4 regions of the Streptomyces lasalocidi genome follow, and region 1 is predicted to be linked to each of the others. Evidence: riboswitches for the same ligand, from Rfam matches in the RefSeq annotation. Region 1 holds a riboswitch; each other region holds the start of a gene.
What was found. Region 1 has a riboswitch for cyclic di-AMP ahead of E4U91_RS30750 (M23 family metallopeptidase). Riboswitches for the same ligand answer to the same signal wherever they lie in the genome.
Positions count from the first base shown of each region.

Region 2: linked by a shared signal. The riboswitch ahead of E4U91_RS14355 (LysM peptidoglycan-binding domain-containing protein) and the one ahead of E4U91_RS30750 (M23 family metallopeptidase) in region 1 are both predicted to bind cyclic di-AMP.
Region 3: linked by a shared signal. The riboswitch ahead of E4U91_RS21120 (C40 family peptidase) and the one ahead of E4U91_RS30750 (M23 family metallopeptidase) in region 1 are both predicted to bind cyclic di-AMP.
Region 4: linked by a shared signal. The riboswitch ahead of E4U91_RS16560 (M23 family metallopeptidase) and the one ahead of E4U91_RS30750 (M23 family metallopeptidase) in region 1 are both predicted to bind cyclic di-AMP.

Region 1 covers NZ_SZNQ01000001.1:6,815,323-6,822,466, reverse strand. The annotation lists gene E4U91_RS30770 (MBL fold metallo-hydrolase) at 1-1,165, opposite strand, end outside; partial or broken gene E4U91_RS30765 (glutamate dehydrogenase) at 1,348-2,499, shown strand; gene E4U91_RS30760 (TetR/AcrR family transcriptional regulator) at 2,561-3,181, shown strand; gene E4U91_RS30755 (SGNH/GDSL hydrolase family protein) at 3,315-4,100, opposite strand; gene E4U91_RS30750 (M23 family metallopeptidase) at 4,358-5,275, opposite strand; cyclic di-AMP (ydaO/yuaA leader) riboswitch at 5,280-5,438, opposite strand; gene E4U91_RS30745 (alpha-galactosidase) at 5,744-7,144, opposite strand, start outside.
Region 2 covers NZ_SZNQ01000001.1:3,235,658-3,242,801, forward strand. The annotation lists gene E4U91_RS14330 (DUF2382 domain-containing protein) at 148-1,200, opposite strand; gene E4U91_RS14335 (Ppx/GppA phosphatase family protein) at 1,304-2,245, opposite strand; gene E4U91_RS14340 (DUF501 domain-containing protein) at 2,242-2,796, opposite strand; gene E4U91_RS14345 (FtsB family cell division protein) at 2,818-3,300, opposite strand; gene eno (phosphopyruvate hydratase) at 3,416-4,702, opposite strand; gene E4U91_RS14355 (LysM peptidoglycan-binding domain-containing protein) at 5,001-5,729, opposite strand; cyclic di-AMP (ydaO/yuaA leader) riboswitch at 5,734-5,926, opposite strand; gene E4U91_RS14360 (LysM peptidoglycan-binding domain-containing protein) at 6,122-7,144, opposite strand, start outside.
Region 3 covers NZ_SZNQ01000001.1:4,659,635-4,666,778, forward strand. The annotation lists gene E4U91_RS21115 (tellurite resistance/C4-dicarboxylate transporter family protein) at 1-843, opposite strand, end outside; gene E4U91_RS21120 (C40 family peptidase) at 966-2,168, opposite strand; cyclic di-AMP (ydaO/yuaA leader) riboswitch at 2,176-2,351, opposite strand; gene pcrA (DNA helicase PcrA) at 2,582-5,053, shown strand; gene E4U91_RS21130 (M23 family metallopeptidase) at 5,153-6,700, opposite strand; gene E4U91_RS21135 (esterase/lipase family protein) at 6,888-7,144, opposite strand, start outside.
Region 4 covers NZ_SZNQ01000001.1:3,706,992-3,714,135, reverse strand. The annotation lists gene E4U91_RS16570 (dihydrofolate reductase family protein) at 1-733, shown strand, start outside; tRNA gene E4U91_RS16565 (tRNA-Met) at 810-883, shown strand; cyclic di-AMP (ydaO/yuaA leader) riboswitch at 1,201-1,358, shown strand; gene E4U91_RS16560 (M23 family metallopeptidase) at 1,368-2,399, shown strand; gene E4U91_RS16555 (aldo/keto reductase) at 2,578-3,522, shown strand; gene E4U91_RS16550 (PrsW family intramembrane metalloprotease) at 3,589-4,992, opposite strand; gene trmB (tRNA (guanosine(46)-N7)-methyltransferase TrmB) at 5,099-5,929, opposite strand; gene lhgO (L-2-hydroxyglutarate oxidase) at 6,390-7,144, opposite strand, start outside.

The DNA of each region.
Region 1 (7,144 bases):
CGTCGCGTGCCGCGGGCGCGGCCCCCGGCCGCTCTGCGCGGTCCCAGGAGCGCACCACGGGCGCGGACACCCCGCGCCACCACGCCTCCGCGGGCACCTTCCCGGCCGGCTCGAACGGCTCGCCCGGCCGGGGCAGGGCCACCGCCTGCCCGGCGGCCTCGGCGGCGTCCTTGGTCCACTCGCCCGGCTCGGCCCACGCGTGCGGGGCGAGGTTGAACGTGCCCCAGTGGATCGGTAGCAGGACGCCCGAGGGCTCGCCGCCCTGGAGGTCGAGGTGGGCGCGCAGGCCTTCCTCGGGGGTCATGTGGATGTCGGGCCAGAACTCGCTGTACGCGCCGATCTGGATCATCGTCGCGTCGAAGGTGCCGTGCGCGGCGCCGGTCTCCCGGAAGCCGTCGAAGTAGCCGGTGTCGCCGCTGTGGTAGATCCGGTGCTCCGCCCCGGCGACGACCCAGGACGCCCACAGCGTGTGCTGGGTGTTGCGCAGGCCGCGGCCGCAGAAGTGGCGGGCCGGGGTCGCGGTCAGGGTGAGGCCGCCGACCTTCGTCGCCTCGTGCCAGTCCAGCTCGCGCAGCCGGTCCGGGGACACGCCCCAGCGCTCCAGGTGGGCGCCGACGCCGAGCGGCACGGCGAACAGGGTGTCCGTGCCGGCCAGCGCCTTGATGGTGGGCCAGTCCAGGTGGTCGTAGTGGTCGTGGGAGATCACGACCACGTCGACCTCGCCCAGGGCGGCGAGCGGCAGCGGGACCGGGTGCAGGCGCCGGGGCCCGGCGAACGGGAACGGCGAGCAGCGCTCGCCCCAGACCGGGTCGAACAGCACGCGCTGCCCGTCGATCTCCGCCAGCACGCTGGAGTGGCCCATCCAGGTCAGCCGCAGCCCGGTGACGGGCGGCTTCGCCAGGTCCGCGACGGTGGTCGGGTGCACCGGGACGGTGCCCGAGGGGGCGCGGCGGGGGCGGGTCTCCCGGTCGAAGAAGACCTTGGCCAGCTCGAGCGCCGAGCCCGAGGGGCGGGTGCGCGCGAGACCGCCGGGATTCTGGAAGACACCGTCCTCGAAGTGGGGGGATCTGCGGATGCGCGCGAGGCGCTCACCGCTCGGGTCCGCGCCGAAGCCCTCGGGCACCAACGTGCGGAGCCCGGAGCTCAGGGAACGGAAACCGGCCACGGTACCTCCAGGGGAATCGCCGAGGTTCCCATTATGGTCTGCCCCTGTGACAGCACCGGCCCGGCGTCCGTGCGGGGCAGGTCCGCCGCCCGGTCCCGCCGCCGGCGGTGCGTCGACAGGGGGTCCCCGCGCTCCCGACACTGACTTGCCGTTCAGTAACGCTCTCGGGTCCAGGAGTTCCCATGACCGCCCCGCACCTGTCCCTCACCTGGACCGACCACATCACCGGCCGCCAGGGCTTCCTGGTGGTCGACCGGCTGGTGCGGGGCGTGTGCAGCGGGGGGCTGCGGATGCGGGACGGGTGCACGGCGGCGGAGGTGGCCGGGCTGGCCCGCGGCACGAGCATGAAGGAGGCGCTGCACTACGACCCCGCCGCCCGCTACGTGCCCCTGGGCGGCGCCAAGGGCGCTGCTGGTGCGCTACCTGCGCGCGGTGCGGCCGTACGTCGAGAGCTGCTGGACGACCGGTGAGGACCTGGTGAGGACCTGGGGCTCAGCCAGGACCTGGTCGACCGGGCGGCCGCCGAGGCGGGGCTCGTGTCGTCGATCCAGGCCGTCTACCCACTGCTGGAGGACGAGACGGCGGCCCGGGCCCGGCTCGCGGACGCCTTCGCCGTCGAGGTGGACGGGATCGGGCTGGACGAGCTGGTCGGGGGCCGCGGGGTCGCCGAGTCGGTGCTGACCGCCCTGGACCGGGCCGGGGTGCCCTGGGCGGGGACGCGGGTCGCGCTCCAGGGGCTCGGCACGATGGGCGGGGCGACGGTGCGGTTCCTCACGCGCGCGGGGCTGTCGGTGGTGGCCGTCGCCGACGTCAAGGGCACAGTCGCGAACCCGGCGGGCCTGGACGAGGAGGCGCTGCTCGCGGCGCGCGACGGACACGGCACCGTGGACCGCGCCGCACTGCGGCCGGAGGACCGCGAACTGCCGGGCAGGGCCTGGCTGTCGGCCGACGCGGAGGTGCTCGTCCCGGCGGCCGTGTCCTACGCGGTCGACCCCGGCAACCAGGAGCAGGTGCGGGCCCGCTGGATCGCGGAGGCGGCCGACATGCCGGTGGTGCCGCGGGCGGAGGAACTGCTGCACGCGCGCGGGGTCACGGTGCTGCCGGACGTGGTCGTCAACTCCGGGACGAACGCCTGGTGGTGGTGGACGCTGTTCGACGACGTCGGCCCCGACGCGGACAGTGCGTTCACCCACGTCCGGCGGTCCATGCGGACGCTGGTGGAGCGCGTGCTGTCCCGCGCGGACGCGGCCGGCACGACGCCCCGGGCGGCCGCGCACGCCCTCGCCGAGGACCGGCTCGCGGCGATCGCGGAGCGTTTCGCGCCCCACCGGTGACCTGCCACGGCGTCGGCCGGCGACGGGCGGCACGATGCGCGGTGCTGTGTAGGGTGACGGCGTGGCGAGGGTCCGGTTGAGCGTGGCCGAGCGGCGCGGGGAGCTGCTGCGGGCGGCCATCGAGCAGATCGAGCAGCGGGGCGCGGCGGCGGTCAGGATCGCCGACGTGGCCTCGGCGCTCGGCGTGAGCAACGCGCTGGTGCTCTACCACTTCTCGACCAAGGAGAAGCTGGTCGCCGCCGCGTTCGCCCAGGCCGCCGAGGACGACCTTACCCATCTGCGCCGGCTGCTCGGGCGCCGCACGACGGCGCTGCGCCGGCTGCGGGCGGCGGTGCGCTGGTACGCCCCCTCGGGCCCGGCCAAGGGCTGGCGGCTGTGGATCGAGGGCTGGGCGGTGTCGCTGCGCGAGCCCGCGCTGCGCGAGGTGGCCCGGGACCTGGACCGGGCGTGGAAGGCGGCGCTCGCCGAGGTGGTCGCCGAGGGCGTCGCGGCGGGCGAGTTCACCTGCCCCGACCCGGCCGCCACCGCGCTGCGGCTCACGGCCCTGCTCGACGGTCTCGCCGTCCAGCTGACGTCCTACGGCGGCACGGTGTCACGGTCCCGGGCACAGGAGTGGGTGGAGCAGGCGCTGGCCCGCGAACTCGGCCTCACCGGCCCGGCGTCGGGCACCCCTGAAGGCTGAGCGGCCCGGCATCGGGCACCCCGAAGGCTGAGCGGCCCGGCATCGGGCACCCGGAGGGCTGAGCGGCCCGGAACGCGTGGCGCTCCCCGGCGGAGAGGGCCACGCGTCCGCGAGGCGCCGTGCCGTGCGGGCCTCAGGCCACCGTGGCGATGCGCGTCCTGATGTCGGCCGGGGACAGCGCGCCCTTGGCGGTCACGTGGTCGCCCGAGGACTCGCCGCGCAGCCTGCGCCCGATCCACGGCACCAAGTACTCGCGCGCCCAGTGCACGTCGTCGCGGCGGACCTCGAAGGTGCCGCGCGGCGGCAGCGGCGGCCAGGGCTGTTCCGGGTCGGCCGGCACCGGGAGGCCGAGGGCCAGCCCGGCGCGCAGCGCCACGCGCGTGTGGCCCTCCGGGGAGAGGTGCAGCCGGTCGTGGTCCCAGGCCCGGCGGTCGCGCACGGACCTCAGCGACCACAGGTCGAGCACCGGACAGCCGTAGCGGTCGGCGACCGCGCGGACGTGTCCGTTGTAGGTGGCGATCTTGCCGCGCAGGTGCCGGAGCACCGGGACGCCACGGGTGTCGAAGCCGGTGGTCACGAGGACGGTGCCGGCCGCGGCGGTCAGGGTCGCGATCGCGCGCTCGAAGCGCTCGGCGACCTCGTCGGGGTCGGTGCCGGGGCGGATGATGTCGTTGCCGCCCGCGCAGAACGACACCAGGTCGGGCGCGAGACGGACCGCCTGCGGGACCTGGTCGGCCACGATCTGGTCGAGCAGCTTCCCGCGCACGGCGAGGTTGGTGTAGGTGAAGTCGCCCTCGGGCCGCCGGTCGGCGAGGAGCACCGCGAGCCGGTCGGCCCAGCCGACGAAGGAGCCGTCGGGCCCGGGGTCGCCGACGCCCTCGGTGAAGCTGTCGCCCACCGCCACGTACGACCCGATCACTGATCTGCTGTCACTCTTCGAATCGTCTGCCACGTCAGGTCATGATCCTCCTTCGAATGTGACCTACGCGACCGTAAGCGGGGCTTGACGGACGGTGAGATAAGACACCCCTAAAGACTTCACCAATCAGGGAATAAGCGATCACGGGGGAAGGCTGCGATGCCTGATCCGCATGCACTGACCTGAATACACCGAAGGCCGGGCCCAGGGGATGGGGCCCGGCCTTCGGTGGCGTGGGGGTGCTGTGACCCGGAGGGTCAGCCGACGGTGACGCCGTGGGCGCGCAGGTAGGCGACCGGGTCCACGTCGGAGCCGTAGTCCGGCGTGGTGCGGATCTCGAAGTGCAGGTGCGGGCCGGTCACGTTGCCGGTGGCACCGGACAGGCCGATCTGCTGGCCCTCGGTCACGGTCTGGCCGGCCGAGACGGAGAGCTGCGAGAGGTGGGCGTACTGGGCGTAGTAGCCGTCGTTCAACTTGATGACGACCTGGTTGCCGTACGCGCCTCCCCAGCCGGCCGAGACGACGGTGCCCGCGGCGACGGCCTTGAGAGAGGTGCCGGTCGGGACGACGAAGTCGACACCGGTGTGGTAGCCGCTGGACCACATGCTGCCGGCCGTGTGGTAGGCGGTGCCGATGGTGGCGCCGGCGACCGGGAGGGTGTAGCCGGAGGAGCTGCCGGTGCTCTCGGCGGCCTGGGTGGCCGTCTTCTGCTCGGCCGGCTTCTCGGCGGGGGCCGGGGGCTTGGCCGCGGAGGACTTCGGGGCGGAGGACTTCGGGGCGGAGGACTTCGACGCGGTCGAGGTGCCGGTCGCGGCCTTCTTGCCGAGGGACAGCTTCAGACCCGGGTGGATCAGCGACGGGTTGTCGCCGATGGCCTCGCGGTTGTCCTGGTACAGCTTCTGCCAGCCGCCGGAGACGTGCTGCTCGGCGGCGATCTTCGACAGGTAGTCGCCGGCCCGGACCGTGTAGGTCGCCCGGGCGGCGGACTTCTCGTGCGCGTCGGCCTGCTGCGGCGCGGCGGAGACCGACTGCGCGGCCGCCTGGGCCGGAGCGGCGTGGGCACCGGCGGCCCCCATCAGCGGGAGGGCGAGCGCGGCGCCGCCGGTTCCGGCGACGGCGAGGGAACGGGTGAAACGCTGCATCTTCGGACGGCGGTGCTTACCCTTCGCGGGCATGGCGAATTCCTCTCCGGCGCCTACGAGGTGAGCTGTCGGGTGCGGACTGGAGATGTCCGGCCGTATGCGGGCACACGGCTTTACCCCGAGCCGTTCCGGGAACCGGAACAGGCGTCGTACCTGTGGGTCCCCCGCTCCTGCCGTGCACGGGTGGGTGTGCGGGCCCCGGACGGCGGCAGGATTAGGCGTCCGTCCGGATTGGTGTGGAACGTAAGCGACCCGGACGCACCGAAACAAGCGCCGGTTGCGCGGACCGGGCTTTTCCCTTGATCCCTTTCCGGAATTCCCCGTCACCCAGCGTCGACGGAAAGAGCATTTCCTCCGTCAATTCCCGCGCGGAATCCCAGCATTACGTGAACATGACGGACGACGCACCGTCACGGATATGACGATGCTCACGTGACGCCGCCCCACCTTTCCGCATTTCCCAGCGAGTTGGAATGAAGACCGCCAATTCGGACAGAAGACCTAGATACGGCGTAGGCGTATAACCGTCGCATCCAGATCGCCGCGCAGCCCGGTCCGCAATCCGTGGTGCAGCAGCAGCGCACCCCGGTGCACTTCGCCCGTTTCACGGCATTCGTACGACGCGGTCGGGTCGAGTCCGCGCAGCCGCACCGCCGGCACCGGCTCGCCGTACCGCTGGGCCTCCAGCCAGGCGAGTACCACCGTCTCGTCGCCGCGGACGTACTGCACGGCGCTCGGACCGCCCTGCGCGAGGCCCGGGGGCCGCAGCCGGTAGAGGTCGCCGTGCTGCACCACGGGCCGGATCTCCTTGTAGAGGGCGACCCATCCGGCAGCCTCGGCCAGCTCCTCCTCGCTCCACCCGGTGAGGTCGCCGCCGACCCCGAGCACCCCGGCCATGGCGCTCACGAAGCGGAAGCGCAGGGAGCTGACCCGGCCGTTGAGCTGGGTGTTCGGGCTGTCGGTGACCCACGCGGCCATGACCCGCGCCGGGTGGAGCTGGCTGAAGCCGTGCTGGATGGCGAGCCGGTCCAGCGGGTCGGTGTTGTCGGAGGTCCACACCTGGTCCGTACGACCGAGGATCCCCAGGTCGATGCGCCCGCCGCCGCCCGAGCAGGACTCGAAGGCCACGTGCGGGTGGGCCGCGCGCAGCCGGTCGAGGAGGCCGTACAGCGCGTGGACGTGGTCCACCCACAGGCGCTGCGGGTACGGGTCGCCGGGCCAGCCGGCGTCGGTGAAGCAGCGGTTGAAGTCCCACTTGACGTAGTCGACCGGGGCGCTCGACAGCAGCCCGTCGAGCTGCTGCCAGAGGTACTCCTGGACGTCCTCGCGGGCCAGGTTGAGCACCAGCTGGTTGCGCAGCTCCGTGCGCCTGCGTCCCGCCTGGTGCTGCACCCAGTCGGGGTGCGCCCGGTACAGGTCGCTGTCCGGGTTGACCATCTCGGGTTCCACCCAGATGCCGAACCGCATCCCGAGGTCGTGCACCTGGTCAGCGAGCGGCGTCAGACCGGAGGGGAAGCGGTCGGGGTTGGGCGTCCAGTCGCCGAGCCCGGCCCGGTCGCTGGTGCGCGCCCCGAACCAGCCGTCGTCCACCACGAACAGCTCCACGCCCATCGCGGCGGCCCGACGGGCCAGCGCGAGCTGCTGCTCCTCGGAGATGTCGAAGGTGGTCGCCTCCCAGGAGTTGAACAGCACGGGCCGGTCCCGGTCGGCGTCGGGGACGACGTGCGCGCGCTGGTACGCGTGCCAGGCGCGGCTCGCGCCGCCGTGGCCGGCGTCGGTCCACAGACCGGCGAAGACGGGCGTGGTGAAGCTCTCGCCGGGCGCCAGGCGCAGCAGGCCGGAGTCGTCGTGTCCGACGCCGCCGGTGATCTGCACGCGCGCGTCGGGCAGTTGGGCGACGGC
Region 2 (7,144 bases), 3.6 Mb from region 1:
GGGCCCCCGGAAGGCCAGGGGCGGCGCCCCGTGCGCGGGCCGGCCCCAGGGGTGGGTCGAGATCCACCGGGGTCCGGCTCGAGACCCGAGGGGGCCGGCGGCGGACCGCCGGCCCCGGTTGCCCCGTTCCGCCCGTGCGGCGGCCGCTCAGGCGCGCCCCGGACCCGCGCCGCGGCCGTCGTCGAACCCGTGGCCCTCGCCGTAGCCGAGGTCCTCGTCGCGGGCGCGGTCCTCGGCGAAGCCGAGTTCCTCGTCGGCCTCGTCGGCGCTGCTCTCGATGCGCTCCTTGCGCACCGGGCCGCGCACGGTCTCCCGCTCGGTCAGTTCCTCGGTGGTCAGGCGCACGCGCTCCACCGGGACGGCCTCGGTCTCCACGACCGGCCGCTCCTCGTGCAGCACCACCTCGTGCTCGGCCTCAGCGATGTCCGGGCCGGACAGCGCGGCGTCGCGGTTCTCCTCGGTGATCGGCTCACGGACGATGCGCGCCTCCTCGTGGCGGACCGGGACCGTGCGCTCCTCCTCCTCGGTCACCACGTACTTGCGCAGCCGGGCGCGGCCCGCCTCACGGCGCTCGACGCCCACGTGCATCTGCTCCTCGGAGCGCGTCATGGCGTCGTCGTCCGTGCCGACGTCCCGCCGGACCCCGGCATCGGCCCCGGCCCTGCCTGCCGTACCGGCCGTGCCAGCCATGCCTGCGGTGCCGGCCATGCCTGCGGCCCCTGCCGCGCCGGCGGTCCCGGCGGCGGTGCCGCCCGTCATGCCGGACCGGTCCGTGTCCGCGTCCATGTCCGTGCCCATGCCGGTGCCCATGTCCGTGCCCATGCCCTCGTCGTGGGTGCGGCCGCCCTCGCCGGGCCGGTCGTCCTGGGCCCAGGACATGTCCCAGTCGATGCCGTAGTACTCGTAGAGCCGGTGCTCCTCGTCCTCCGACAGATGCCCCCCGCTGTCGACGTCGACGTTCGGGGCGTCCTTGACCTTGCTCTTGGAGTACGGGACTTCCATGTGGTCGTCCACCACCCGGGCCTCACGCACGGGGACGAAGGACTCGTTGCTGCCGAAGAAGCCGGTCTTCACCGACACCCACTCCGGCGCGCCGGTCGTGTCGTCGAGGAAGACGTGCTTGGCGTCCCCGATCTTGTGCCCCTCCTCGTCCATGACGGGGTGATCCAGGACGGATGCGATCTGCTCTCTACGGATCATGGTTCGCTCACCCTTCTAGTGGAGCTACACCAGGCGGGTAGACCTCCGCAGAAGGGATGAAACGGGCTAATCACTCCGAATTACCCTTGTCCGCCCTCTTCCGTCACGCCACCGACCACGCGATCCCGTCGAGGATGTCGTGCTCGCTCACCACGACCTCCTCCGCGCCGATCCGGTCCATGATCGACAGCAGCACCAGCGCGCCGGCGCCGATGACGTCGACGCGGCCCGGGTGCATGGAGGGGACGGCCGCGCGCTCGGCGTGGGTGGAGCGCAGCAGCCGCTCGGTGATCTCGCGGACCCGGTCGCGGGAGACGCGGGAGTGGTGGATGCGGGCGGAGTCGTACTCGGGCAGGTTCTGGGCGATGGCCGAGACCGTGGTGACCGAGCCCGCCAGGCCGACCAGCGTGCGGGCCTCGTGCAGCGGGACGGACTGCTCGGCGAGGTCCAGGGCCGCCTCGATGTCGGCGCGCATCGCCGCGATCTGCTCCTCGGTCGGCGGGTCGGTCACCGCCCCGTCGACCACCAGGTGGCGCTCGGTCATCCGGACGCAGCCGACGTCCACGGAGCGGGCGGCCCGCACCCGGTCGTCGCCGACGACGAACTCGGTCGACCCGCCGCCGATGTCCACCACCAGGTACGGCTTGGCCAGGTCGTCGCGGCCGGTCAGCTCCTTGGTGGCGCCGGTGAAGGAGAACGCGGCCTCCTGGTCGCCGGTGATGACCTCGGGCTCGACGCCCAGGATGTCCAGCACGCCCCGCACGAACTCGTCGCGGTTCTCGGCGTCCCGGGAGGCGGAGGTGGCCACGAAGCGCAGGCGCTCCGCCCCGTGCTCCTTGATCACCGCCGCGTACTCGCGGCACGCGGCGAAGGTGCGCTCCAGCGCCTCGGGTGCGAGGCGCCCGGTCCGGTCGACGCCCTGGCCGAGCCGCACGATCGTCATGCGCCGGTCCAGGTCGGTCAGTTCGCCGGTCTCCGGGTGCGCGTCGGCGACGAGCAGCCGGATGGAGTTCGTACCGCAGTCGATGGCGGCGACGCGGGTCATCGGGCCTCCCCCTGGACGGACTGGCCGGTCGTCTGCCGGTCGGGCACCACGCAGCTGCCCTTGCGCCACCACTCGGGCAGCATGGCGAGCGCCTCGTCGCCCAGCGGGTTCACCCCGGGGCCCGCGGCCAGCGCGTGCGCGACCAGGACGTGCAGGCACTTCACCCGGTCCGGCATGCCGCCGGCGCTGGGGAAGCCCTTGAGCTCCTCGATCTCGTCGCGGCGCCTGACGTAGTCCTCGTGCGCGGCGCGGTAGGCGGCGGCGAGCTCGGGGTCGGTGGTGAGCCGCTCGGTCATCTCCTTCATCACGCCGTTGGCCTCCAGCGTGCCGATGGCGGAGTTCGCCCGGGGGCACGTCAGGTAGTACAGCGTCGGGAAGGGCGTGCCGTCGGGCAGGCGGGGCGCCGTCTCCACGACGTCCGGGCTGCCGCACGGGCAGCGGTGCGCGATGGCGCGCAGCCCGCGCGGCGGACGCCCGAGCTGCTGCTTGAAGGCCTCGACGTCCGCGTCGGTGGGCTCGGTGCGCGGCGTGGTCGGCGGGGGCGTTTCCATGCTTCGGGGTGTGTCTCTCTGTCAGTTCTTCCGGCCGGAGGCGTCGGACTTGTCGACGCCGTCCCAGACGTTGGAGTACCAGGGCCGGTCGGCGGCCCCGAGGTCGGCGCGGGACTTCCTCGCCGCGTCCGGGTCGACCACCACGAACCCGGTCTCGCCGGGCATCACGTAGTGCAGTCGCAGCCGGACCTGCTGCTCGGCGTACGCGTCGTCCTGCCAGCGTGCCTTGAGGTCGCGCAGTTGTTCCACCCGCTGGCGGGCCTGCTGCTTCTCACGCTGCAGGTCGGCGATGTCGGCGCGCTGGGAGACGTACTGGCGCATCGGGTACGCCAGGGCGACCACCAGCGAGCACAGCACGAGCGCCAGCAGCGCGGCGCGGCTGGTGAGCCGGGAGCGGCGGGCCTGCCGCCGGGTCTGCGAGCGGTAGACCCGGGCCGCCGTCTGCTCGCCGAGCAGCCGCAGCCGGGTCGCGGTGGAGAACCGGTCCCGGTCCTTCACGGCCATGTCGCCGACCTCCCGTTCACACGCGCGTACGTCCCCGCACACGGTACGGGACCGGTACGGGGACGTACGTACGACTGGCGCAGCCTTGACCCTTAAAGGCCCAGTGCCGGCCCGCTCAGCCCTTGAAGCGCGGGAAGGCGCTGCGGCCGGCGTACACCGCGGCGTCGTCGAGGATCTCCTCGATGCGCAGCAGCTGGTTGTACTTGGCGACGCGCTCGGAGCGGGCCGGGGCGCCGGTCTTGATCTGGCCGCAGTTGGTGGCGACGGCGAGGTCGGCGATGGTGACGTCCTCCGTCTCGCCGGAGCGGTGGGACATCATGCACTTGTAGCCGCTGCGCTGGGCCAGCTCCACGGCGTCCAGGGTCTCGGTGAGCGAGCCGATCTGGTTCACCTTCACCAGCAGGGCGTTGGCGGCGCCCTCCTCGATGCCGCGGGCCAGGCGCTCGGGGTTGGTGACGAACAGGTCGTCGCCGACCAGCTGCACCTTGTCGCCCAGCTTCTCGGTGATGACCTTCCAGCCGGCCCAGTCGTCCTCGAACAGCGGGTCCTCGATGGAGACCAGCGGGTAGGCCGCCACCAGCTCCTCGTAGTACTCCGTCATCTCGGCGGCGGAGCGCTCCTTGCCCTCGAAGACGTACTTGCCCTCCTTGTAGAACTCGGAGGCGGCGACGTCGAGCGCCAGCGCGATCTGCTCACCGGGGACGTACCCGGCCTGCTTGACGGCCTCGAGGATGAGGTCGAGGGCCTCGCGGTTGGAGCCGAGGTTCGGGGCGAAGCCGCCCTCGTCGCCGAGGCCGGTGGACAGGCCCTTGGACTTCAGGACGGCCTTGAGGGTGTGGTAGACCTCGGTGCCCCAGCGCAGCGCCTCGGAGAAGGACTCCGCGCCGATCGGGGCGATCATGAACTCCTGGATGTCCACGTTGGAGTCGGCGTGCGAGCCGCCGTTCAGGATGTTCATCATCGGCACCGGCAGCAGGTGCGCGTTCGGGCCGCCCAGGTAGCGGAACAGCGGCAGGTCGCTGGCCTCGGAGGCGGCGTGGGCGACGGCGAGCGAGACGCCGAGGATGGCGTTGGCGCCGAGCGAGCCCTTGTTGTCGGTGGCGTCCAGGTCGAACATGGCCTGGTCGATCAGGCGCTGCTCGGTGGCGTCGTAGCCGACGAGCTCCGGGCCGATCTGCTCGATGACGGCGAGGACGGCCTTCTCGACGCCCTTGCCCTGGTAGCGGTTCTGGTCGCCGTCGCGGAGCTCGATGGCCTCGAAGGCGCCCGTGGAGGCGCCGGACGGGACGGCGGCACGGCCGGTGCTGCCGTCGTCGAGGCCGACCTCGACCTCGACCGTGGGGTTGCCTCGGGAGTCCAGGATTTCCCGGGCTACGACGACGTCGATGGACGGCACGAGCATCTCCTTCGTGGATGTGACGCGGGTACACGCAGTACCGCAGTGGCTCTGCGAGATGAGCCTAACCGGCTCCGGCGCTTCGGCCAGCCGATCGGCCACCTCGTGGACAGAACCGAGAGTAAATTGTTCCTGAACTGAACAAAACCCCGGTGCGGCAACCAGGACACGAAAAACCCCGCCCCGGTGCGTACGGGGGAGAACGCACCGGGGCGGGGAGCCCGTGGGGACGGGGGACCCTCACGGGCCTCCACCATGGAGGACCCGGATGTGAGGGCGCTGTGCTTCGGTCACGAGCCGGCTGTCACTTCAGGTGCAGCTGCTGGCCCGGGTAGATGAGGTCGGCGTCCTCGACGATGTCCTTGTTCAGCTGGAACAGCTTCTCCCAGCCGCCCTGGACGTGGTGCTTCGCGGCGATGGTGCTGAGGGTGTCGCCCGCGACCACCTTGTACTCGCCGTCACCCTTCTTGACCTTCTTGCCGGTCGGGGTGGTGACCGTCTTCTGCGACTTCTGCGTCTTCTGCGTCGAGGCGGCCGGGCGCTCGCTGGAGCGGGAGGCGGCCTGGTCCTCGCTGGAGCGGGTCGAGGTGGAGCTCGAGCCGCTGTTCGAGGAGTTGGAGCCGGAGGAGCTGCTGGAGGAGCTCGAGGAGCCGCCGGTGGAGGCGCCCGACAGACCCTTGCCGCAGACCGGCCAGGCGCCCTTGCCCTGGGAGGCGAGGACCTTCTCGGCGATCTCGATCTGCTGGGACTTGCTGGCGCGGTCGGCGGTGGAGGCGTAGGCGGTGCCGCCGTACGCGGCCCAGGTGGAGGCCGAGAACTGCAGGCCGCCGTAGTACCCGTTGCCGGTGTTGATGGACCAGTTGCCGCCCGACTCGCACTGGGCGACGGCGTCCCACTCGGAGGTGGTGGCGGCGGAGGCGTTGCCGGCCGCCATCAGCGGTGCGGCGATGGCGACACCGGTGACGCCGGCGAGCGCGGCGGCGCGGGTGGCCTTGGACGGACGACGGTGCTTGCCCTTGCCGGAAAACAGCATGGATCGATCCCCTCACCGACGCCTGCGAGGTGAGCTGTCGGGTTCGGGCCGGTTGAGTTGCCCGGCCGCACCCCCCTCTCGGACGGCGCGGCTCCACCCCAAGCCGGTCCCGGCGTCGGCGGCCTCGAAGGCCTCTCAACTACCGGACCCGGCACTTACCTTGGGTCCCCCGCTCCTGCCTACGGCGCTTGACGCGACGACTGTTCCCGGGCTGCCGCTGGCAGGATTCGGCGTTGCGACGGCCGGGGCTCGGGTTGCCGAGCGATCTCGACCGTAGACAGGTGATCGACGGAATTTCAAAGACGATCAGGGCTTCTGAGACTCATCCCACACTTTCGCCAAACCGGACATTCAATAGCGAAGCATGACGTGAACTCCCGGGGTTTTTCGCCCTATTCGGCCCCTAGAGACAGGGTCTGACCGGGGACGATACTGCTCGGGTCGGCGCCGATGACGTCCTTGTTCGCCGCGTACAGCGCACGCCACCCGCCCGCGAGGTCAAGGGAGTCGGCGATGGACTCGAGGGAGTCACCCGGGTGGACGAGGTAGCCCTCGCCCGCGGGGGACGCGTGGCGGCCGACGGAGGCGGTGCTGGTGCCGTCCTCGGCCGGGGCCTCCTCGGCACTGCCGCCACGGTGCTTGCCGGTGCCGGACGCCGTGACGGGCGCGCTGTCGGTCGTGTCGGCCGCGGCACCGGTGTCGACGAGGCTCCAGGACCCCACGCCCTGCTCGGACTTGTCCGGAACGTCCGCATACGGGCTGCCCGTGGGTGAGCTGTCCGGCGCCTGCGCGGCGGCGCCACCCTTGTCCGCACCCGTGGACGCACCCGGCACCGTGGACGTGTCCGACGGAACGGACGAAGCGGGCGAAGAGGGGCCGGAAGAGGCGGAGTCGGACGGGGTGGCGCCCGTGTCGCCGGTCGGGGTGGAGGACGCCGACCCGGACGAGTCGGACGAATCACCCGAACCGGTGGCGTCCGTGGTCTCCTTGGAGGAGTCGGACAGCCCGCCGGGAAGCGGTGCCTGCGACGCGTCGCCTGCCACGCCGGTGTCCACGCCCAGCGCGCCGTTCTGCTGGGTGAGCCCCGACGTCAGGCCGCAGGTTCCCCAGGCGCCGACGCCCTGGTCGGCGAGGACCTTCTGGGCCACGGCGATCTGCTGGTTGCGGCTGGCCTGGTCGGCGCTCGGGGCGTAGGCCAGTCCGCCGTACGACTCCCAGTCGGCCTGGGTGAGGCTCAGGCCGCCGTACTCGCCGTTGCCGGTGTCGGCGCTCCAGGAGCCCCCGGACTCGCACTCGGCGACCGTGTCCCAGACCGTGCCGTCGGCAGCGCTGGCGCCGGAGGCGGCGAGGAGCGGGATGGCGATGGCCGAGCCGGTGACGCCGGCCGCGACGAGGAGGGCCGGGGCCTGACGGGG
Region 3 (7,144 bases), 2.2 Mb from region 1:
GGGGGCGACCGACAGGGTGGCCACGGCCGTCATGCCGAGGGGGAACACCGTCGACCAGCGGCGCACGTCGTAGCCGGGGCGCCGCCACAGCAGCTCCGCGGTCAGCAGGACCACGAACCACGCCAGGTCGAGCACCAGCAGTGCCCCGGTGACGGTGCGCAGGACGTCGGTGTCGTCGCCGTTCCACAGGTACAGGCCGGCGTCGTCCGCGGCCAGCAGCTTCGTGCCCGCCAGCGCCGAGATCGCGAGGGCCCCGCCGGCCACCCAGTGGTCACCGGCGCCCGTGGCGATCTGCCGCAGGTCGAAACGGCTGAGGGCGAAGAGGTAGAGCAGCAGCCCCAGCCAGAAGAACACCAGCGCCGTGTGCGCGAGCCACGCCACCGCGTCGGCCCGTGCCAGCGTCGCCCCGAGCACGGCGAGCCCCTCGGTGGCCACACAGCACAGGAACACCGCTCCCGGCATGCGCGGCCGCACGTGCCGTACGACGCGCACCAGCAGCACCGGCCAGAGCAGTGCGGAGAGCGCCAGCAGCGCCGCGGCGAGCGACTGCCACCCCGCCACCGAGATCCTCGTCCCGAGGACCGTCGTGGCCGCCACGGCCGTCAGCGCCCCGGGCGTGCCCGCATCGGCCAGCCACCGCGCACGGTCGCGCGCCAGCCGTACGACGAAGTCCGCCGCGAGCGCGACCCAGGCGACGGCGGTCACCAGCAGGGCGAGGCGGGACAGGAGGTCGTGGCCGGTGAGGCGCAGCCCGACCGACAGGATGCCGGTCGCCATCACGGCGGCCCCGGCAGCGGGCGGACGGTGCGCCCACCAGGCGCGCAGAGGTGAGGTCCCGGACATGCGCCCGATGCTAGGCCGTGTCCGCAAAGTCGCGCTTGCCCCGCGAAAGCCGACACGACCCGGGAAGCGTCGGGCGCCGTGCGAGCGGGCCACGCGCGCGTGCGCCCGTGAAGACGCCGCCGCTACGCCGGCCGCACCACGCTGTGGATCGCCGACTCGCCGTCGTAGTAGACGGACTCCTCGCGGACGTACGCGCCGGGCTTCGGGGCGTGGATCATCATGCCGTTGCCGATGTAGAGGCCGACGTGGCTGACGTCGCCGTAGAAGAAGACCAGGTCACCGGGCCGGGCCTGGGAGATCGGGACGGTGGTGCCCGCGTCGACCTGGTCGTAGGTGGTGCGTGGGAGGGTGACGCCGGCGGCCTTCCAGGCGGCCTGGGTGAGGCCGGAGCAGTCGAAGGAGCCGGGGCCGGTGGCGCCCCAGACGTACGGCTTGCCGATCTGCGCGCGGGCGAAGGCGAGCGCCTTGTCGGCCCTGGTGGCGTAGGCGGGGTCCGTCGCGGCCGAGCCCGCGGACGGCGAGGACGTCCCTGAGCCCGCCCCCGACCCCGACCCTGATGCCGCCCCCGACCCGGACCTGGACCCGGACGCGCTCTCCTGCTGGGCCGCCCGCGCCGCGGCCTGCTGCTTCGCCAGCGCGGCCGCCTGGCGTGCGGCCTCCTCCTGCTTGCGCTTCTCGATCGCGGCGAGCCGCGCCTTCTCCTGCGCCGTCAGCTGCGCCAGCAGCTCGCGCGCGGCCGTGAGCTTCTGCTGGACGGTGGCCTTGGCGGTCCGCAGGTCGCTCTGCGTGTCGGAGAGCGTCCGCAGGCTCTGCGAGGCCTCCTGGCGCTTCTTCATCGTGGCCGCCTGCTCGGTCACGTAGTCGTCGACCGCGCTCTTCTGCCGTTCGGTCATCCGCCCCATGAGCTGGGTCTGGTCGAAGTAGTCCTGCGGGGTGTCGGCGAGCAGGAACGTCGCCGTGCCGGGGGTGGTGGCGCCGGTGCGGTACTGGGCGGCGGCGAAGGTGCCCAGGTCCTCGCGCGCGGTGTTGAGCTCCTGGGTGCGCCGGGCGACGTCGTCGAGGAGGCCGTCGACGCGCCGGCGCTGGGTGGCGGTCTGCTCCTTGGCGGCGTTGTACTTCTCGGTCGCCGACTCCGCCTGGCGGTACAGGTCGTCGACCTTCTTCTCGACCTCTTCCAGACTGGGCCTGCCGTCGTCGGCGGGCGCGGCGTGCGCCGTCTGGGAGAGCAGGGCCACCGAGGTGAGGGCGGCGGTGGCGAGGACGGGCGGGCGTATCCCGGCCACCCGTGGTCCCGCGGAGCGGGGCTTGCGGTGCTGCGACGCCAAGGGAGGCGACTCCTTCCACGGTCCGCCTACCGGGTTAGCTGTCGGGTTCGGGCGGTCGGTCGGAAGGGTTGCCCTACGGCCGTGTCCCCCCGCGGGAGGACGGGCCGATTCACCCCAAGGATCTCGGTGGGTCCCCGGCTCCGGCTGCCGTCGGGGGCGGGCCGGACTCGGCGGAGGCCGCGCGGCCCGGCGACGTTCGCCGGTGGGTGTCGTACGGCCTGCCGGAACGGTAGCCAACGCGTGGGGCGCCTGGGAAGGTTGACGGGTGATATGCCCGATACATTTTCGTGACCTCGGCGTGTCCGGATCTGCACCGGAGCACAGTGTGTCGCGAAGGGCGCGGAGCGTCACGACTGCCCAGTTTCCGGGAGGGCGACCGGGGTGTCAGTGGGGCCCCCTAGACTCGTAGAGCGATGAGCAGCCTCTTTGACGACAGCTTCCTGGCGAACCTCCAGGCCCCGCGGGGCCACGAGGAGGAACCTCCGCCGCCCCCCGAGGACGATCACCTGCCGGAACCGCTTCCGGACGATCTGTTCGCCGGGAAGTTCGACGCGCCCCCGGACCGGGAGACCCACTACCGCGACGGCGCCCCGCGCCCGGTGCTCGACCCGGCGGCGCTCCTGGACGGGCTGAACGACAACCAGCGCGCCGCGGTCGTGCACGCCGGCACGCCCCTGCTCATCGTCGCCGGCGCCGGCTCCGGCAAGACCCGCGTGCTCACCCACCGCATCGCCCACCTGCTCGCCGAGCGCGACGTCCACCCGGGCCAGATCCTCGCGATCACCTTCACCAACAAGGCCGCGGGCGAGATGAAGGAGCGCGTCGAGCAGCTGGTCGGCCCGCGCGCGAACGCGATGTGGGTCATGACCTTCCACAGCGCGTGCGTGCGCATCCTGCGCCGCGAGAGCAAGAAGCTCGGCTTCACCTCGTCCTTCTCGATCTACGACGCCGCCGACTCCAAGCGCCTGATGGCGCTGGTCTGCCGTGACCTGGACCTCGACCCCAAGCGCTTCCCGCCCAAGTCCTTCAGCGCCAAGATCAGCAACCTCAAGAACGAGCTGATCGACGAGGAGGACTTCGCCGCCCAGGCCACCGACGGCTTCGAGAAGACCCTCGCCCAGGCCTACGCCCTGTACCAGTCGCGGCTGCGCGAGGCGAACGCCCTCGACTTCGACGACCTGATCATGACGACGGTCAACCTGCTGCGCGCCTTCCCGGACGTCGCCGAGCACTACCGCCGCCGCTTCCGGCACGTGATGGTCGACGAGTACCAGGACACCAACCACGCCCAGTACGCCCTGGTGCGCGAGCTGGTCGGCAGCAGCGAGCACGCCGTGGACGTGCCGCCCGAGGCCGTGGTCCCGCCCGCCGAGCTGTGTGTCGTGGGCGACGCCGACCAGTCGATCTACGCCTTCCGCGGCGCGACCATCCGCAACATCCTCCAGTTCGAGGAGGACTACCCGGACGCGACGACGATCCTGCTGGAGCAGAACTACCGCTCCACGCAGACGATCCTGTCCGCCGCCAACGCGGTCATCGAGCGCAACGAGTCCCGCCGCCCCAAGAACCTGTGGACCAACGCGGGCGCGGGTGCGCGCATCACCGGCTACGTCGCGGACAACGAGCACGACGAGGCGCAGTTCGTCGCCGACGAGATAGACCGCCTGGTCGACGCGGGGGACGCCAAGGCCGGGGACGTCGCCGTCTTCTACCGCACCAACGCCCAGTCCCGTGTCTTCGAAGAGGTGTTCATCCGCGTCGGCCTGCCCTACAAGGTCGTCGGCGGCGTCCGCTTCTACGAGCGCAAGGAGGTCCGGGACGTCCTGGCCTACCTGCGCGTCCTCGCCAACCCCGAGGACTCGGTGCCGCTGCGCCGCATCCTCAACGTCCCCAAGCGCGGCATCGGCGACCGCGCCGAGGCGATGATCGACGCCCTCTCCCAGCGCGAGAAGATCAGCTTCCCGCAGGCGCTCAAGCGCGTCGACGAGGCGTACGGCATGGCCGCGCGCTCCACCAACGCCGTCAAGCGGTTCAACGCGCTGATGGAGGAGCTGCGGACGATCGTCGAGTCGGGCGCCGGTCCCGCCACGGTCCTGGAGGCCGTGCTGGAACGCACCGGGTACCTCGCCGAGTTGCAGGCGTCCACCGACCCGCAGGACGAGACCCGCATCGAGAACCTCCAGGAACTCGCCGCCGTCGCCCTGGAGTTCGAGCAGGAGCGCGGTGAGGGGGAGACGGGCACGCTGGCCGACTTCCTCGAGCAGGTCGCGCTGGTCGCCGACTCCGACCAGATCCCCGACGAGGAGCAGGACGGCTCCGGCGTCATCACCCTGATGACCCTGCACACCGCCAAGGGCCTGGAGTTCCCGGTGGTGTTCCTCACCGGCATGGAGGACGGCGTGTTCCCGCACATGCGCGCCCTCGGCGAGACCAAGGAGCTGGAGGAGGAGCGCCGCCTGGCCTACGTCGGCATCACCCGCGCGCGGGAACGGCTCTACCTGACCCGCTCGACGATGCGCAGCGCCTGGGGACAGCCGTCGTACAACCCGCCGTCGCGGTTCCTGGAGGAGATCCCGGGCTCGTACGTCGACTGGAAGCGCACGGGTGCGCCGGCCGCGTCCGCGGCCTCGGGCGTGGCGGCGTCGCTGTCGTCGACCCGGTCGCGTTCGTCGGCCTCGGGCGCGTCCGGCTTCGCCACCCGGCGCACCGCGGAGCAGCCGGTGGTCGCGCTGGCCGTGGGCGACCGGGTCACGCACGACCAGTTCGGGCTCGGCACCGTCGTCGGGGTCAAGGGCACCGGGGCGAACGCGGAGGCGACGATCGACTTCGGCGACACCAAGCCGAAGCGGCTGCTGCTGCGGTACGCGCCCGTGGAGAAGCTCTGAGGTGGGCCGGCTCCGAGGCGAGTGGGCCCGGGGCGGGGACGCCTGACGTGACATGACGAAGCCCCCGCTGACGGGCGGGGGCTTCCAGCGGCTTCCGGCTCAGGTCGGGTCCAGGCCGTGACTGCGCAGCCACGGCAGGGGGTCGATCGCCGAGCCGCCACCGGGCCGTACCTCGAAGTGCAGGTGCGGGCCGGTGGAGTTGCCGGAGTTCCCGGAGTACGCGACGGGCTCGCCGGCCTTGACCGTCGTCCCGGAGGGGACGCGGTAGCTGGAGAGGTGGCAGTACCAGGTCTCCGTGCCGTCCTTGGCCGTGATGATCATCATGTTGCCGTAGGCGCTGTTCCACTGCGTGCGCACGGTGCCGTCGGTCGCGGCCATCACGGTGGTGCCGTAGGAGACGGGGAAGTCGATGCCCGTGTGCAGGGACATCCAGTTGACGCCGGACTGGCCGAAGTAGGCGCTGAGTCCGCGAGTGGCGACCGGGAGGGCGTACTTGGGGCGCAGCCGCTCCTTGCGGGCCGCCTCCGCCGCCGCCTTCTTCCTCTCGGCCTCCTGCTGCGCCTTGAGGTCGATGCGCTCCTGGGTGCGGCTGGCCCGGTCGGCGAAGTTGTCGGCCTCGGCGCTCAGGGTCTCGAGCTGCGTGTCCAGCGTGTTGTTGGCGGCGGACGGTTTGACCGACTTGGTCTCCGCGGCGGAGGCGCTGGTCTCCTTGCCGTCGTCGGTGAACGTGCCGACCGACGCGGCGGCGATCCCGGCGACGCCCATCACGCAGACCGAGGGCACCGCCACGGTCAGCAGCGCGGAGCGCTTCGGGGGTGGTCTGCGCCGGGAGCGGTTCGCGCTGCGGGTGGCCGCGCGCGGGGCGGGCGCGGTCTCCTCCTGCTCGTCGAGGAGCGGGCCCGGCTCCACGGCGGGCAACTCGCCGGTGGCGGTGAGCCCGTCGTCGCCCGGGGCGTCCTCGTACCCGGACGTCACCTGCTGGTCGAACGATTCGCCACCCTGTTCGTGCGCGTCCGGTGCCGCGGTGTCCCCGTCGGAGTTCCACTGGGTGGCGTCGTAGGCGCCGGTGTCGAACGTGCCCGTGTCGTACGGCTGGTCGAGGCCCTGCGCGTTCCAGTCCCACTGCTGGGTCTGGTCGGCGGGGCTGCCGGACGGGTCGGGCTGGAGCCAGGCGCTCGCGTCCCACTGGCCGCTGGTGTCGGGCGCCGCGGTCTGCTGCGGGATGGCCGACAACTGCTCGTAGCCCGCGGACCAGTTGGTGGTGTCGTACGCGCCCGTGTCGTAGGCGGCGTGGTGCTGGGCCGCGTACGGGTCGTAGTGCAGGGTGTGGTGCGTGCCGGTCACCCACTGGGTGGTGTCGTACGTGCCCGTCGCGTAGGCGTGGGCGGTGCCGTGGTCGGCGGGGGAGCCGTGGTCGGCACCGGACGGGGTGAAATCCTGGGTGTAAGCGCCGGAAGCGTGGAAACCAGAAGTGTGGGCATCCGTGCTGTGGACGCCCGGGGAACCCTGTGCGTCGAAGCCGGAGTCGTACGTGGCGTAACCGTCGTACTGGGCCTCCTGGCTGCCGTACGACGCATAGGGCGCCGAGGCGGCCTCGGAGGCCGTGGTCGGGGTGGTCAGAGTCCCCGACGGGTGACGGTCGTTCACCAACTTCTCTTTCGCCTCGACAACAGGGGCTGGCAGAGCAGTGCGGCGACTGTACCCGGCGGTATGCGGGCGCGACAATCTTCGACCGGTTTCGCGCGCGCTGGAAACGGGCATTCGGCCGTGTTTCGGGGGACGGCGGGCACGACCTTGGCCCTATGTTCGACCTCTGTTCGAAGTCGTGAGGGGCTCAGGCGACCGTCAGGCCGCCCCGGTGCGTCTTCGTCGTGCCGTTCGTGTCCCGGGTGCCCGTCCCGTCGAGGGCCTGCCGGATCCCGGTGGCGACCGCCGGGTGCACGGGCAGGGCGAGGTGGCCGACGCCGGTCACCCGCACGTTCTCCGCGCGCAGGTCGGGGTGGGCGACGCAGGCGGACTCCAGCGGGTCCATCAGGTGGTCGAGGTCGCTCCAGAAGCTGACGAACCGCGTACGGCAGCCGGGCGCGGGCG
Region 4 (7,144 bases), 3.1 Mb from region 1:
GGACTGGCGCCGCGCGCTGGAGCACCTCCACGACGCACGGGGCGTGCGCCGCCTCATGGTCGAGGGGGGCGGCACGATCCACACCCAGTTGCTCCAGCAGGGCCTCGCCGATGAGCTCCAGCTCGTCCTCGCGCCCCTGTTCGTCGGCGACCCGGACGCCCCCCGCCTCTTCGGCCCCGGCGCCTATCAGGGCGGACGGCTGCGGCTGGTGGAGACGCGGCGGATCGAGGACGTCGTCCTGATGCGCTACGAGCCCACCGCCCCCGGCACCGGCCCGCTGCCCTCCGCCGCCGACCGCCGCTGGCTGGCCCTCGCCTGCGACCTGGCCGACCGGTGCCCGCCCTCGGACACCGCGTTCAGCGTCGGCGCGGTGGTCGTCGCCGCCGACGGCACCGAACTGGCCCGCGGTCACTCCCGCGAGGGCGGCGACCCGGTGGTGCACGCCGAGGAGGCCGCCCTGGCCAAGCTCGGAGCCGCCGACCCCCGCCTGGCCGGCGCGACCGTCTACAGCAGCCTCGAGCCGTGCGCCCGCCGCGCCTCCCGCCCGGCGCCCTGCGCCCGGCTCATCCTCGACGCGGGGGTGCGCCGGGTGGTCACGGCCTGGCGCGAGCCGGACACCTTCGTCGAGGCGGCGGACGGCAACGGGCTGCTGGCGGCGGGGGGCGCCGACGTCGTCGTACTGCCCGAGTACGAGGGGCGGGCCAAGGAGCCGAACCGGCACCTCCTGGGGTGAGCCCGGTGCCCGTCCGGGCGCCCTGGACAACCGTTTCGCTTTTGGTCCCGCACATGGCGTACAGTGGAGTCATCGCCGCGGGGTGGAGCAGCTCGGTAGCTCGCTGGGCTCATAACCCAGAGGTCGCAGGTTCAAATCCTGTCCCCGCTACTGAAGACCGAGGGCCGGAATCCGAAAGGGTTCCGGCCCTCGGTGTTTCCGCAGCCTCCCGCGCGCCCTCACTCTGCGTGAGTGTCCGACCGCCCTTCGCATCACAACTGAGTCACTATCAAACGACCGGTGACTACTGATCTCTTCCCCTGGGCACCCTGATTCCCCGCCAACTCGCCCGTTTTTCCCCGGTCGTGGCAGGAAAGTCCAGGTCAAAAATGTTGTTGATCAAGCGGAACGGCTTGGAAAGCTGCCTCCGTGTCTATTAACGTTCGATAACGCAGCGCGGTCGTCCCAGCCGTCACCGAAGGCGGCTCCGTGCGCACGCGCCGAATCCCGCAAGGGAACCGGGGAACCACCACCTTGGGGTGAATCACGCGGAAGCCGCCGCCCACCAGCGGCCGGTATACGCGCGTAGGAGACCTTCCCGCTCCGAACCCGTCAGCTAACCCGGTAGGCGACGGAAGGAAAGGAGCGCGCCCGCGTGGCGTCCAACCGGCCTGCCCCAGAAGCCCCCTCGCTGCCGAGCCAGCGTCCCACGGAGACGTTCGCCTACGGCGGTCAGCGCGTCGACGAGGGCCCTTGGGAGGAGTGGAACCCCACCGCGGACTCCCTCCGTCCGGTACGCGGCCGGCACCGCGTCGCCAAGCAGCGCGGCGGACTCGCCCGCAGCTCCACCGTCCTCGGCGTCGGCGTCATCGCCGCCGTCGGCGCGGGCGGCATGGCCAGCGCCAACACCGGCAAGCCGCCGGTCTCCATCTCGCTGCCCGACCTGCCCTCCGTCGGCTCGCTGATCTCCGACCACGACGCCCCGCAGGAAGCCGCCCCCGCGGCGCTCAGCACCTTCGGAAGCACCGCGGACGACACCGCCCAGGGCACCGCCGACGCCGGTGAGGCCCTGCGCACCCGGATCATGGCGCAGGCCGAGTCGCAGCAGACGCAGGTCGACACCAAGGCGCTCGCCGTCGTCGAGGCCGCCGCGGCCAAGGCGGAGGCCGACGCCGCCGCCCAGGCCGAGCAGGAGGCCCAGGCCAAGGCCGCCGCCGCGAAGAAGAAGGCCGAGGAGCAGGCCGCCAAGGTGGCCGAGGCCGCGCGCCTGGCCGAGCTGGCCAAGCAGTACACGCTGCCGACGTCGTCGTACACGATCACCTCGACGTTCGGCCAGGCCGGCTCGATGTGGTCCTCCGGCTACCACACCGGCCTGGACTTCGCGGCGCCCACCGGCACCCTCATCAAGGCCGTGCACAGCGGCACGATCACCGAGGCGGGCTGGGCGGGCGCCTACGGCTACCGCACGATCCTCACCCTCGACGACGGCACCGAGGTCTGGTTCTGCCACCAGTCCTCGATCAGCGTCAGCGCCGGCCAGAAGGTCGGCACCGGCGACGTCATCGGGCGCGTCGGCGCCACCGGCAACGTCACCGGGCCGCACCTGCACCTCGAGATCCACCCCGGCGGCGCGGCCACCGGGATCGACCCGATGGCGTGGCTGCGGGACAAGGGCCTGACCCCCTGACCCGACCCTGGCCCGCCCCCTGACCCGTCCCTTGATCGGGCGGCCGGCCGGGGACCGGGTTCCCCGGACCGGCCGGCCCATGCACCCCCGTCCCGGAACCGGCGGCGGCCGTTCCGGTTTACGTGAAGTTTGCGGGCCGACGGGATGACCGCCCCCCGGCCGGTCGTTGGAACAGGGCATGACTGCTCTGCGTAAACTCGGTTCCTCCGACCTCGAGGTCTTCCCGCTCGCCCTCGGCGGCAACGTCTTCGGCTGGACGGCCGACGAGACCGCCTCCTTCGCCGTCCTCGACGCCTACACCGCAGCCGGCGGCAACTTCCTCGACACCGCCGACTCCTACTCGGCCTGGGTCGACGGCAACAGCGGCGGCGAGTCCGAGACGATCATTGGCAAGTGGCTCGCGTCCCGCGGCAAGCGCGACGACGTCGTCATCGCCACCAAGGTCAGCCAGCACCCCGACTACCAGGGCCTGACCGCGGCGAACATCAAGGCCGCCGCCGACGCCTCCCTGCGCCGCCTGGGCACCGACCGCATCGACCTCTACTACACCCACTTCGACAAGCCCGAGGTGCCGGTGGAGGAGATCATCGGCGCGCTCGACGAGCTGGTGACGGCGGGCAAGGTCCGCCAGATCGCCGCGTCCAACATCTCCCCCGAGCGGCTCAGCGCCTCCCTGGCCTTCTCCGACCGCGAGGGCCTGGCCCGGTACGTCGCCCTCCAGCCGCACTACAACCTGGTGTCCCGCGACACCTACGAGGGCGCGCTGCGCGACCTGGCCGAGCGCGAGGGCCTGGCCGCCGTCCCCTACTACGCCCTGGCCTCCGGCTTCCTGACCGGCAAGTACCGCCCGGGCACCACCGTGGACAGCGCACGGGCCGCGGGTGCGGGCAAGCACCTGGACACCGAGCGGGGCCGCCGCGTCCTCACGGCGCTCGACGAGGTCGCCGCCGCCCACGAGGTGCCGGTCGCCACGGTCGCCCTGGCCTGGCTCGCCGCCCAGCCCACCGTCGCCGCCCCCCTCGCCTCGGCCCGCACGACCGACCAGCTCCCGGACCTGCTGGCGCTGGCGGACCTGGAGCTCACGGACGGGGAACTGGACGCGCTGACGGAGGCGTCGGCGTAGGACCGCGCCACCGGTGGTCCCCGGTGGGTGATCCGGCGGGGCCGGACGTCCCGCGGCCCGGTGGGGTCACGTCCGGTACGGGTTGTACGCGGGGTGCGGGCCGCTCGCCGGATACCCGTATCCGTGCCCCTGGGCGTGCCCCGGTCCCTGCACCGGGGCGTATCCCTGTCCCGGCGCCTGCGCGTACCCGTACCCGTACCCGAAGCCGTGTCCCGGCCAGGCCGCCGGGGGCACCGGCATGGGGGCCGCCACCCGGCCCGCGTACTCCAGCGCCGGCCGGGCGATCTCGCGCCGGCGCCACAGCTCGTTCAGCAGCTCGCCCTCTCGGACGACGAAGTCGGCCCCGGCCCGGCCCAGCCGCCCCCGGTGCCGCAGGAACGCCAGCGAGGTCGCGTAGGCCTCGTACTCGGCGACGGCCCGGGCGGCGGGCCTGCCCCCGTGGTTCTTGGCGAAGGTGCGCGCGAGCCGCCGTGCCCGCATCGAGCCGAGCGCGTACGGCTCGGCCGGGGACAGCCAGCCGGCGACGGCGTAGGCGGGCAGCTCCTCGCGCACGGTGTGCAGCTCGCGCTGCCGCGTCCACACGACGAGCCAGGTCAGCACGCCGAACGTGGGCACCATGAAGGCGCCGTAGACCGCGAAGAAGCCGAACTGCCCGAAGGTGGAGGAGCCGTTCCACAGGGCGTGCATGCCCATGGCGAGCAGGAGCCCGGACAGCGGCAGCAGGACGCGCCGCACGTGCTGGCGCTCGCCGGAGAGCGCGGCGATGCCGAAGCCGATGCCGGTGAGGACGGTGAACAGGGGGTGCGCGAACGGGGACATGACGACGCGCACGAAGAAGGTCGCGGCGGTGACCGAGGGGATGCCCCGGTCGCCGGTGAGCTGGTCGGTCCCGAAGGCCGTGCCCAGGTAGAGGATGTTCTCGGTGAACGCGAACCCGGTCGCGGTCACCCCGGCTATGACGACGCCGTCGACGATCCCGGTGAAGTCCCGTCTGCGGAAGAGGAAGACGAGCAGCACGGCGGCGGCCTTGGCGGATTCCTCCACCACCGGCGCTATGACGGTCGCGCCCAGGGTGTCCGCGCCGGAGGGGTCGGCGGTCGCCGTCGCGATCCACTTGGTGGCGAAGCTGTTGGCGACGATGGCGATGAGCGCGGCCGCGCAGGCGCCCCAGGCGAACGCGAACACCAGGTTGCGCCAGGGGCCCGGCTCCACCCGGTCCAGCCACCGGAACGCGGCGATCAGCAGCGGTACGGGCAGCACGGCCAGCCCCAGGCCGACCAGGAAGCCCTCGGTGCCGGTCTGCTGCCGCACCAGCGCGAGGATCACCAGCCCGGACAGGGTCAGCAGGGTGATGAGCGCGCCGTACCGCACCCAGGTGCGCTGCCACCAGTGCGCGTGCCGCAGCGCCCCGCCCCCGGCGGGGCCGTCGGGAGGGATCGGGTACGGCGGGTACGGGGGACTGATGGCCACGGCATCGACCCTAACGAGGGACGGCGCCGCCCGCGACGGTGCCTCGACGGGCGCGGAGCGGGCGGTGCCTTGACGGGTGCGGGCTGGTACGGCGGCGAGCGGGCGGTCAGCGGTGCTGTACGCGGCGGAACAGCAGATCGTTCACCACGTGGCCCTTGTCCAGGCCCTGGCCCTCGAAGCGGGTCAGCGGCCGGAAGCCGGGCCGGGGCGCGAACCCGCCGCCGGGCCGGGTGTTCTCGAAGTCCGGGTGGGCGTCGAGCACCTCGAGCATCTGCTCGGCGTACGGCTCCCAGTCGGTCGCGCAGTGCAGGACCGCGCCGGGCCGCAGGCGGGTCGCGGCCAGCGAGAGGAACTCGGGCTGGATGAGTCTGCGCTTGTGGTGGCGCTTCTTGGGCCAGGGGTCCGGGAAGTAGACGCGCAGCCCGGCGAGCGCGTCCGGGGTGAGCATCTCGCGCAGCAGGATGATCGCGTCGCCGTTGGCCACCCGCACGTTGGACAGGCCGCCGCGCTCGGCGAGTGCCAGCAGGTTGCCCTGGCCGGGGGTGTGCACGTCGACGGCGAGGATGTTGGTGTCCGGGTCGGCGGCGGCCAGCTGCGCGGTCGCCTCACCCATGCCGAAGCCGATCTCCAGCACGACCGGCCGGTCGTTGCCGAACAGCTCCGCCAGGTCGAGCACCCGCTGCCCGTCGATGTCCAGGCCCCACTTCGGCCACAGCCGCTGCAGGGCGTCCGCCTGCCCGGCCGTGACCCGGCTGCGCCGCGGCTGGAAGCTCCGGATGCGCCGCTCGAAGTGCGACCCGGCGGGGTCCGCCTGCGGTCCGTCGGGGAAGCGCGGCTCCCCCTTGGGCCGCGTGTGCCGCACGGACACACCGGGACGGTGCCACCGCTCGTCGGCGGCGGTCCGGGGGGCTTCGGGGGAGTTCAGCGAGTCAGACACAGTGGGACCGATTTTACGGGGCGGCGGACCGGGGGCGCGGCGCGCAGTCCCTGCCCCCGCTGCGACCACCTTCACGCGGCGTACCGGGACCGGCCCCGCTCCGGTCGGCTTCACGTGGCGCACCGTCGCTGCCCCCGCCGCGGCCACCTTCACGCGACCTACCGTGACTGGCCCTGCGCCGGTCGGCTTCACGTGGCGCGCCGTGTCTGTCCCGCTGCGGCCACCGCCGTGCGGCGGCGCACCGTCGCTGCCCCCGCTGCGGCCCCCTTCGCGCGACGTACCGTGACTGGCCCTGCGCCGGTCGGCTTCACGCGGCACACCGTCACCGTCCCGCTGCGGCCACCTTCATGCGACCTACCGTGACTGGCCCTGCGCCGATCAGCCTCGTGCGGCGTACCGCCCCTGCTCCCCCGCGGTCACCCTCACGCGGCGCCCGGCCCCGCCCCCGCTCCGGTCGGCCTCACGCGGACTCCAGTACCGCCAGCGCCCGGCGGGCGACCTCGCGGCCGATCGGCAGGGACGCCGTCGCGGCCGGGGACGGTGCGTTCAGCACGTGCACCGCCCGCTCGCCCTCCCGGATCAGGAAGTCGTCCACCAGCCCGCCGTCCCGCAGCACCGCCTGCGCCCGCACGCCGGCGCCGGCCCGCACCAGGTCCTCCTCCTGCACCGCGGGCAGCATCCGGCGCACCGCCGCCACGAACGCCCGCTTGGACACCGACCTGCGCAGCTCACCGAGCCCGTACCGCCAGTGCTGCCGGCCCATCCGCCAGGCCCCGGGCCACGCCAGCGTCCGGGCGACCTCCCCCGGCCGGACGACCCCCCACCCGTACCCCTCGCGGGCGAGCGCCGGCACCGCGTTGGGACCGACGTGCACGCCCCCGTCGATGCCGCGCGTGAGGTGCACGCCGAGGAAGGGGAACGCCGGGTCGGGCACCGGGTACACCAGGCCCCGGACCAGCTCGGTCCGCGCCAGCTCGTAGTACTCCCCGCGGAACGGCACGATGCGCACCTCGGGCTCGTCCCCGGTCAGCCGGGCGATCCGGTCGCAGTGGAGCCCGGCGCAGTTCACCAGCACCCGGGCGCGCACGACGTCCCCGCGCGCGGTGCGCACGGCCACCCCGAGCCCGGCCCGCCGGTCGACCTGGACGACCTCCGCGCCGTACCGGATCTCCGCCCCGGACGCCTCGGCGAGCTGCCGTGCGACGGCGCCGTAGT